3 regions of the Neobittarella massiliensis (ex Bilen et al. 2018) genome follow, and region 2 is predicted to be linked to each of the others. Evidence: a T-box and tRNA genes for the amino acid it is inferred to sense, from the RefSeq annotation. Region 2 holds a T-box; the other regions hold tRNA genes.
The links. The T-box of region 2 lies ahead of aspS (aspartate--tRNA ligase). A T-box ahead of a tRNA ligase gene usually reads a tRNA of that ligase, here a tRNA-Asp.
Positions count from the first base shown of each region.

Region 1: it has a tRNA-Asp gene. The T-box ahead of aspS (aspartate--tRNA ligase) is inferred to sense a tRNA for this amino acid. The anticodon was not compared.
Region 3: it has a tRNA-Asp gene. The T-box ahead of aspS (aspartate--tRNA ligase) is inferred to sense a tRNA for this amino acid. The anticodon was not compared.

Region 1 is NZ_JACOGI010000001.1:1,127,386-1,130,648, forward strand. It holds gene H8K20_RS05225 (VOC family protein) at 1-195, opposite strand, end outside; gene H8K20_RS14190 (methylated-DNA--[protein]-cysteine S-methyltransferase) at 392-940, opposite strand; tRNA gene H8K20_RS05235 (tRNA-Gly) at 1,094-1,169, opposite strand; tRNA gene H8K20_RS05240 (tRNA-Phe) at 1,174-1,249, opposite strand; tRNA gene H8K20_RS05245 (tRNA-Asp) at 1,255-1,331, opposite strand; gene hslO (Hsp33 family molecular chaperone HslO) at 1,409-2,284, opposite strand; gene H8K20_RS05255 (class I SAM-dependent methyltransferase) at 2,287-3,033, opposite strand; gene H8K20_RS05260 (YerC/YecD family TrpR-related protein) at 3,044-3,263, opposite strand, start outside.
Region 2 is NZ_JACOGI010000001.1:1,891,405-1,894,667, forward strand. It holds gene aspS (aspartate--tRNA ligase) at 1-1,876, opposite strand, end outside; T-box leader at 2,044-2,310, opposite strand; gene H8K20_RS08605 (acyltransferase family protein) at 2,468-3,263, opposite strand, start outside.
Region 3 is NZ_JACOGI010000001.1:1,118,895-1,122,157, reverse strand. It holds gene H8K20_RS05200 (helicase C-terminal domain-containing protein) at 1-1,037, shown strand, start outside; gene H8K20_RS05195 (hypothetical protein) at 1,113-1,313, opposite strand; tRNA gene H8K20_RS05190 (tRNA-Val) at 1,600-1,675, shown strand; tRNA gene H8K20_RS05185 (tRNA-Asp) at 1,681-1,757, shown strand; tRNA gene H8K20_RS05180 (tRNA-Phe) at 1,763-1,838, shown strand; tRNA gene H8K20_RS05175 (tRNA-Gly) at 1,851-1,926, shown strand; tRNA gene H8K20_RS05170 (tRNA-Cys) at 1,985-2,058, shown strand; tRNA gene H8K20_RS05165 (tRNA-Gly) at 2,063-2,138, shown strand; gene H8K20_RS05160 (CarD family transcriptional regulator) at 2,486-3,001, shown strand; gene H8K20_RS05155 (hypothetical protein) at 2,998-3,263, shown strand, end outside.

The DNA of each region.
Region 1 (3,263 bases), 760 kb from region 2:
GGCCACGGCGATGCCGATATGGCCGTTTTGACCGCGGCCGTCTTGGTGCATGATCTCGATCTGGTCGCCGGCAAAATGCGAGACGGGCAGCCGGCACGGCGCAAAGCCAAACAGAGTCTTGAACACGCCGGCCATCTGCTCTGCCTTTTGGCTGCTGCCGGCGTTGATCCCGATATGATCTACTCGGTACTCCACGGTATATAGCCTCCCTTTGTAAAACCGGCGACTGAGTATTTCAGCGGCCGGGCAGTCATCTTTACCCAGTATACCACAGATTGCCCGGTAGTATGAACGGCAGTTGGCAGCAGCTAGCAGCAGTGGACGACCGTGGCGTTGCCATTATAAAACTCAGCTTGTATACAGGGTCCAAGCGGTGCGAAATTCCGCGTTTTCACTTTTGCAACCACTCCTGCTCCACTGCTGTCAGCTGGTCCCAGCGCTGGCGACAGACGGCATCAAATCCACCCCAGGAGCCGCCGTGCAGTACCGCCTGCTCCATATCCAAAAGAGCCTGTTTCATGGGTAAACCACCGGCGTAGCCGCGCAGATCGCCGGCTGTGCCCACCAGCCGGTGGCAGGGAACGATGAGCGAGACGGGATTTTGGCCGTTGGCCGCGCCCACCGCCCGGGGCGACCTACTGCCGATCATCTGGGCCACCTGCGCATAGGTATACCGCCTGCCGTAGGGGATGGCTGCCACCGTTTGCCAGACCTTTTTTTGAAAGTGGGTGCCCTCTAACAGGATGGGGACCGAAAAGTTGTAACGGCGGCCGGCCAGATAATCGGCCACCTGCTCTACCGCCTGCTGTATCAGCGGCGTACAGGCCGGCTGAGCGCCGTTAAAGCAGGTATTGGGACGCAGATAGAGCCCGCAGATGGCCCCGTCTTTTTCTAAAAACCACAGCGGACCGGCGACGCTGCGGTATCGATAGATGTACACGATGACTTTCTCTCCCCTCTTTAAAGCGCTGCAAAATACCGCGTGCCGCTTGGGACGGCGCAGACAGTGGCATCAGCTGAATTTGAGCGGACTTTGGCGGGCCGCCTTTTGACATGAAAAAAGCACGGTGCAAAACTGCACCGTGCTTTTACCTGGAGCGGGTTACGAGGCTCGAACTCGCTACCTCCACCTTGGCAAGGTGGCGCTCTACCAGATGAGCTAAACCCGCATCCTGGTGCCTCCGGACGGAATCGAACCATCGACACGAGGATTTTCAGTCCTCTGCTCTACCGACTGAGCTACAGAGGCGTAATTGGCGACCCGAAAGGGGCTCGAACCCTCGACCTCTAGCGTGACAGGCTAGCGTTCTAACCAACTGAACTATCGGGCCACATCTTCGCCCTGGGCGCCCCGCGACTGCGTTCTTCCCAGCGACGAATGTTATTATACAATACTCGTTTTTGCTTGTCAACACTGTTTTTGCAGTTTTTCGATTTCTTTTGCGGTAAATCGATATTTCTTGTCGCAGAAGTGACAGGCCACCTCGGTATCTTCACCTTTGGCGGCCATATCTGCCAGCTCGTCGCGGCCCAGGCTGATGAGCATCTGCTCCACCCGCGAGCGGCTGCAGTTACAGCGGTAATCGACTGGGAACTCGTCCAGGATATTGGGGGCAAACCCAGCCAGCACGCGGTCGATGATCTGTTCGAGCGCGAGGCCGCTGTCTAACATGTTGGTCATGGAGGGCAGGCCTTTGATATTCTCCTCCAGGCGGGAGATCTCGTCCTCGGTGGCGCCGGGCAACAGCTGTACCAAAAAGCCGCCGGCTACCTTGACGGTGAGATTGGGATTGACCAGCACCCCCAGCGCGCAGACGGTGGGTATCTGCTCGCTGGCGGCAAAGTAGGCGGTGATATCCTCGGCCACCTCGCCGGACACCAGCGGCACACTGCCCACGTAGGGGTCTTTCATGCCCACGTCTTTGATGACGTGCAGCAGGCCGTTTTGGCCCACGGCACCGCCTACATCCAGCTTGCCGTAGCGGTTGAGCGGCAGCTCTACCACCGGGTTTTGCACATAGCCGCGCACGCTGCCCCGGTCGTCGGACACGGCAATCACCGAGCCAGCCGGGCCGTCGCCTTTGAGGCGCAGCGTGAGGCTGGACTCCTCCCCCTTTAAAGAGCAGCCCATCATTGAGGCGGCGGTGAGCAGGCGGCCCAAGGCCGCAGTGACTACCGCCGAGGTCTTATGTATCTGCTCGGCCCTGGCGGCGATATCGGTGGTGTCGGCGGCGGTGATGACCACGCCCCCATTTTCGCTGATGGCACGCAAGATCCTGCCCATCGTCATCTCTCCTTACTGGCAATATATACGGCCCGCTGGCTGTCTTTTTGCAGCGGCTGGTCGCGGTACCCGCCACACACCTGCAAGACGCGCATACCGGCGGCGGCCAGAGCGCTCTCGAGCTGCTGGGGGGTGAAGTAGTACTGGGTGAACGACTCGTCATAGCGGGCAAACGACCCGCCCTGGCGGTCGAAAAAAGTGAGGTCTACATCGGTGGTGTTGTCCTCGGGGTAAAAGGTGTTCTGCCAGCCGCAGTAGGTGTCGCCCAGATCGTAGATATAGGCGTTGTCGCCCAGCACCTGGCTGTGCTTATAGTAGGTGTTGCAGTCGAACAAAAAGACGCCGCCGGGCTCTAAAAACAGGCCGATACGGGCAAAAGCCTGCCGCAGCGACTGCTCGCCGGTGAGGTGATTGACCGTATCGAGGGTGCAGATCGCGGCGCGCACGGTGCCGTAGAGGTCGAGCTCCTCCAGCGGCTGGTTCAAAAGGAGCAGCTGCACCCCGGCCTGCTGGGCGCGCTCACGGGCCTTTTGCAGCATCTCGGGCGAGATATCGGTGCCGATGACATCGAAGCCCATTTGGGCGCACAAAACAGACAGGCCGCCTGTTCCGCAGCCTGCATCCAGCAGTATCCCGCCTGAGATACCGTTTTGTTTGAGTTTTTCTGCGATGAAAGCCGCCATGGACGCCCGGTCGACATCGTCGGTAAAGGCGTCGTAAAAGGCGGCAAAATTGCCGTAATAACTCATTTTAAAAGCCCTAATCCTGTGCGTTCTCCTGCTCGCGGTCGAGCAGTTTGTCGTACCCGCCGCAGCCGTAGAGCAGCGAGCGGTTGACCCGGCTGATGGTGGCCGTAGAGGCACCTGTCTCTTTGACGATCTCGGAATAGACCTTTTTGGCCCGCAGCATTCTGGCTACGTGAAAGCGCTGCGCGATGGCCTTGAGCTCCTGGATCGTGCACAGGTCGTCGAAAAAGTCG
Region 2 (3,263 bases):
CGGCTGCCTTCTCCCGCTCGGCGGGCGTCAGCTCCAGCATGGCCAGAGCAGCGACGGCGTCTACGTCTACCGCCGGGGCTGCCGGCGGCTGAGCGCCGCCGGCAGTGGGGCGGCCACCTTCCAGGTGCAGGGCGGCGAGCTGGGCGGCATCGACCCGGCCCGGCGCGCCGGTGAGCGGACAGGCGGCGTCTTTGGATTTGGGGAAGGCGATGACATCGCGCAGTGAGCCGGCCCCCAGCAGCAGCATGGCCAGCCGGTCGAGGCCAAAGGCAAAACCGCCGTGGGGCGGGGCACCGTAGTGGAAGGCCTCGACGAAAAAGCCGAAGCGCTGCTCGATCTGCTGCTGGGTGAAACCCAGCGCGGTGAACATCTGCCGCTGGATGTCGGGGCGGTGGATGCGCATGGAGCCGCTGCCCAGCTCGACGCCGTTGAGCACCACGTCGTAGGCCTGGGCCCGTACCCTGCCGGGATCGCTTTGCAGATAGGGCAGATCTTGCTCGCAGGGCATCGTAAACGGGTGGTGGGTAGAGACCCAGCGCTTTTCCTCGGCGGAGTACTCGAACTGGGGAAAGTCGGTGACCAGCAAAAAGCGGTATTCGCCGGGGCGGCGCAGACCGAGCATATCGGCGACAGCCAGGCGCAGTGTGCCCAGTGTGCGGCGGACGGTGGCCAGATCGTCGGCACAAAAGAGGATGAAATCGCCGTTTTGGGCACCGGTAGCGGCGGTGATCGCGGCGATCTCCTCTGCAGTGAGGTACTTGGTGAGGATGGAGTAGACCTGGCCATCGGGGCGCAGGGAGATCCAGGCCATACCGCCGGCGCCACAGCGGCGGGCGGTGGTGGTGAGGCGGTCGATCTGAGTGCGGGTAAAGGCGTCGCCGCCGGGGACACAGATGGCCCGCACCACCCCGCCGCCGTCGCACACCCGGCGAAAGACCGAGAAGTGGCATTGGGCGGCGATGGCGGTGATATCGGTGATGGGCAGGCCAAAGCGGAGATCGGGTTTATCGCTGCCGTAGAGGTCCATCGCCTGCTGCCAGGTGAGACGGGGAAAAGGACTTTCGACCCGGATGCCGGTCACCTCTTGCACCACAGTTTTAAACAGGTCTTCGAGATGGGCGAGGATATCTTCCTGATCGACGAAGGAGAGCTCCATATCTACCTGGGTGAATTCGGGCTGACGGTCGGCCCGCAGGTCCTCATCGCGAAAACAGCGGGCTACCTGGTAGTAGCGGTCGAGGCCCCCCACCATGAGCAGCTGTTTAAACAGTTGCGGCGATTGGGGCAGCGCATAGAAATCGCCGGGGTGAACCCGGCTGGGGACCAGGTAGTCGCGTGCGCCTTCGGGGGTGCTTTTGGTGAGGATGGGCGTCTCGACCTGCCAAAAGCCGTGGGCGTCGAGGTAGTTCTCGGTGGCGCGCTGCAGCTGGTGGCGAAAGCGCAGGTTGTGCTGCAGCTGCGGCCGCCGCAGATCGAGGTAGCGATAGCGCAGCCGCAGATCCTCCCGCACCGAGCCGGCCTGTTCAATAAAAAAGGGCGGCGTGGCGGCGGTGGAGAGCAGCTCCAACCGGGTGGCGCGCAACTCGATGGTACCGGTGGGCAGCTTGGGGTTGTAGGTCTCGGGGTCGCGGATACAGATGGGGCCCTGTACGGCGAGTACCGACTCGTTTTTCAGGTGCTCGGCCACGGCGAACTCGGCGGCCGAGAGATCGCGGCGGTCAAACACCACCTGTAGCAGGCCGGTGCGGTCGCGCAGGTCGATAAAGATGACGCCGCCCATGTCGCGGCGCGTTTGGACCCAGCCGCAGGCGGTGACTGTTTGGCCCACCAGGTCCTCGGTAAGGGAGCCACCGTAGTGGCTGCGTTTTAGTTTCACTGTCTCTTCACGCCTTTCTCTTTGGTGCTTGCCATACAAAGCGCCGGGGCGGCGGGAGATGATGGGCGGTGACGGGGCTGCCGCGCCGGGCGCCGCGCCCGTAACAGACTGCTGGGGGCCGGAGATCGCGGGGCGAACAAAAAAAGCCCGCCGACCCAAACAGATCTGTTTGGGACGACGAGCCCGTGTGCTCACCGCGGTACCACCCAATGTGGCAGCCCCATGAGAAGCTGCCCCCTTATCCGGCACGGGCGCCATTTTTGAGGGCCGATGCCTGTTGGCTGTAACGCGCCAAACGCGGTCAAGTCTACTCGCTCTCGCTTTCGGTTGACAGCTCCGGGATGTTCTTCGGCCAGAAATCCGCGCTGCGATCGCACCCCCCGCAGCTCTCTGTGGCTACCATTCTGGCTTACTCTTCCCATCGTTACTTTTGTATGGTAAAGATATTTATTTGGCGCCGGAGGTATGCTCCGGCTATGGGTCATATGATAAGCTTACGCGGGACATTTGTCAATATACAGAGAAAAGTTTGGCAAAAATAGACGGCGGCGCGCCCGGCGGTAGGGAGGTGTGTCGTGAAGAAAGCACAGATTATGCAGGGCGAGCGGCGCGAAAACGGCGGAGCAGATAGTTTTCTGCCCTGAACCACAGATACCCCACCAGACAGTTTAGGAGCAGCGCCGCGGGGAGGACACGGTAGTTGCCCACCCGGTTGCACAGCCAGATCTGCTTTTGGACCAGCGCCTGCAGCGGGCCGTAAAAGAGCATTTGGGATAAAAATATGTGGTACGACGCCTGACCGATTTCGCACAGGGGCCTAAAAACACGGTGGTGGCGCGCCAGGAACGACTCGTGCTGCAGTGCCCACCACACCACGGCAAACGCCAGCAAAGCGACCGGCAGCGACCTGGAGGTCCAGCGGTAAAAGAGCCTGGGGCTGTAGCCGAGATACCCAGTGGCCCCCAGAAAGAGCAGCCCGACAGCGGCGGCGAGATGCGGGAGATAGCTGGCGCGCAGCCGCTTCTCATACATGTATAGAGCCATGCCCAGCAGCACGAACGGCAGGTGGCGAAAGCCCAGGATGCGGTAGAGGGCATCGTCGATATAGGTGCGGGCAAACACCTCGTAGAGCACTGCCAGCCCCAGCCCCGAAACGGTGGCGACCAGCGGCATCTTTTTTATAGAGACATAGAGCAGCGGCGCACACAACAGCACCTGCAAAAAGGCCAATGGGTAATAGCTGCCGGGACCCCATCCGCCGTAAAAGACTGTGCTGTATAAAACGCTGCGGGCAGAGACTTTTAGGGCGTGTACATCGAGCCCACCCGTTAAAAAGAGGAGCAGCACCTCGGCCGCCAGGCAGATACAGTAGGGCAGCAGTACACGG
Region 3 (3,263 bases), 770 kb from region 2:
AGGAGCTCATATCTCTTTTGCAGGGCTGCTCGGCGTCCTGTGCCCAGTGGCTCGAGGAGCACCGCGGCCACGCGCTCGAGCAGCCGGTACTCGAGCAGTACTTCGCCATCGAGGACTACCTGCGCACCGCCTCACTGTTCGACGAGCGCTACATCCTGCTGGTGCGCGCCTTCGGCAGTGAAGTGGTGGTACAGCAGCTGTGTCTCGATCCCGCCCACTTATTGCAGCAGGCCATGAAAAAGGGGCGGGCGGCGGTGCTCTTTTCGGCCACTTTCTCACCGCTCAGCTTTTACGCCCAGGTGCTGGGCGCCGATGAGCAATCCAAAAAATACCAGCTGCCATCGCCGTTTCCCCGCAAAAATCTGTGTCTGCTGGTAAACGGGGCCCTCAGTACCCGCTACCAGCATCGCCAACAGAGCGCCCCGGCCGTGGCCGACTGTATCGCCGCCGTGGCCGAGGGCCGGCCGGGGCATTATATGGCCTATTTCCCCTCCTACAGCTATCTGCAGCAGGTCAGCAACCTGTTTGGCGCCCAGTACCCCCATATCCCGCAGCTGTGCCAGCAGCCGGGCATGGATGAGGAGGCCCGAACAGCGTTCTTGCGGCGCTTCGACAGCGGCGGCGACACGCTGGTCGGTTTTTGTGTGCTGGGGGGCGTGTTCGGGGAGGGGATCGACCTGGTGGGCGATCGGCTCATCGGCACTGTGATCGTGGGGGTGGGCCTGCCCCAGCTGAGCACGGAGCTCGACGCCATGCGCGACTACTACGATCAAAAAAACCGTCAGGGCTTCGCTTTTGCCTATCAGTTTCCGGGCATGAACAAGGTGCTGCAAGCCGCCGGTCGGGTCATTCGCGACGAGCGCGACCGCGGAGTGGTGCTGCTCATCGACGACCGCTTTTTGTCGCCCCGTTACCAGATGCTCTTTCCGGCCCACTGGCAGGGTTTTGCCCGCACCGATTCAGTAGAGGCCATATCCGGCGCCGTACAGGCTTTTTGGCAGCAGCCGGCTGTCGGCGGCAACCAGAGCGGTGGGTGACGGCGGCAGATGTTATGTAAAAAGAGCGGCCCGCACCTATCTTTCCACTGCGCGAACGACCGCTCTTTTTTGCGCCTACCGGCCGGTCTCGCCGTCGGCCAGCTGCTGTACATAGCGTGCCATCTCTTTTTTCGAGGTCACCTGATGGGTGCCGTCGATGATCCGCTGTTGCGCTGCTGCCGGCAGGGCAGAAAAGTGCTCCATAGCGGGTACATTTTGTGCCAGAGCCATCCCAAATCCCATGGGCAGGTCCGAGAGGATATTTTTGTCTTGCATACGATCGCCGCCTTTCGGTAAAATAATATTGCCGCTTTAAAAAGGTGGCCGTTGCGCCCCACATATATAGTGTAGGCAAAAATCGGCCGGTCTTGCGCCTGGCGGCAGATTCGCCGCATATTTTTAATATCGGCCGGCCAGTGGTTTTTGGCTTCCTCGTGCGGTATCATCAAATAACAGGAAATAGCTGGTGGAATTACAGAAAGAAAATGTAAAAAAAGTGTTGACTTTCTACCACCGGTATAGTACAATAAATCTCGTCGCTGGGGAGACAAAGCGACACAACGGGAGCATAGCTCAGCTGGGAGAGCATCTGCCTTACAAGCAGGGGGTCACAGGTTCGAGCCCTGTTGTTCCCACCATTTGTGGCCCGATAGTTCAGTTGGTTAGAACGCTAGCCTGTCACGCTAGAGGTCGAGGGTTCGAGCCCCTTTCGGGTCGCCAATTATGCCTCTGTAGCTCAGTCGGTAGAGCAGAGGACTGAAAATCCTCGTGTCGATGGTTCGATTCCGTCCGGAGGCACCAGAGTTTTATTGTGCGGGTTTAGCTCATCTGGTAGAGCGCCACCTTGCCAAGGTGGAGGTAGCGAGTTCGAGCCTCGTAACCCGCTCCAGTAAAACGGGTGCAAAGCACTTGTCTCATTGTAAACCGGTCGTTCGATCGGTGTATAAGGCGCCATAGCCAAGCGGTAAGGCAGAGGTCTGCAAAACCTTTATCCCCAGTTCAATTCTGGGTGGCGCCTCCAATATGCGGGTTTAGCTCATCTGGTAGAGCGCCACCTTGCCAAGGTGGAGGTAGCGAGTTCGAGCCTCGTAACCCGCTCCAAAAAAAGCACTTGTCGGTTACGACAGGTGCTTTTTTATCTTTATATATTCCCTGTCTACCGTTTGCCTGCTCCCTCTAAAAAATAGCTTTTTTGGCCCCGGCGGCAAAAGTGTCCCCCAAAACCGGCCGGACAAGCGCTTTTAGGGCGGATAAACCTGCTTCATAGCTTATGTTTGGGGAAAATGCCTATGACAATTCCCGCGTCAAAATGTTATAATATAGCTACACACAATGTGCGGTTTGCTGATAAGACGGCGCGAGTGCCGGTCTTGCCAGTGGGCTGTGCGTTTTTTTGTAGCAGAACAGTGCTCTGTTCTGCCGGGCGTTCAGAGAGGACTGAGGGGTAAATGTTTCAGCAAAACGATACGGTGTTATATGGCGCCCAAGGCGTGTGCCGCATCGCCGAGATCAGCGTGATGGATCTGTGCGGCAACAAAGAGGAATACTATGTACTGCGGCCGGTCTACGACGAGAAATCTACGATCTTCGTGCCGGCGGCCAACCAAAAATTGTGCGATAAAATGCGGCGTATCCTCTCGGCAGAAGAGATCTACGCGCTCATACGCTCTATGCCCGACAAAGAGAATATCTGGATCGAGGACGAAAATCAGCGGCGCGAGGCCTACCGTACCATTCTGGCCGGCGGCGACCGGGTGCAGCTGGTACAGCTCATCAAAACGCTGTATACCCACCAGCAGCTGCAGCAGCAAAAGGGCCGCAAGCTGCACGCCTCCGACGAGCACTTCATGAAAGAGGCCGAGCGCATGCTGTACGAGGAGTTCGCCCACGTGCTCAAGATCAAACCCCAGCAGGTGCTGCCGCTCATCGTCGAGCAGATCGAGGTAGAGGACAAGATACAGTGAGCGAACATATCTTTGCCGACGGCAGTTATGTGCTGCTGCGGGATCGTGACGGCGTCTGGCAGGTCACTGGCCGCAGCGGGCAAAGATCAGAGCTCAAAGCCTGCCACAGCCAGCAGCGCGCGTCTGTGTCAAACAGCGAGATCGCCCGGGCGATGGCTCCTGATGCCGTACTGCAAGAGGCGGTGGAGCGCATCGGTTCAGTGCGCACGATACAGGCCCCCAGCAACAAGGTACGGCGCGAATTTTACCAGCAGGCCATGGA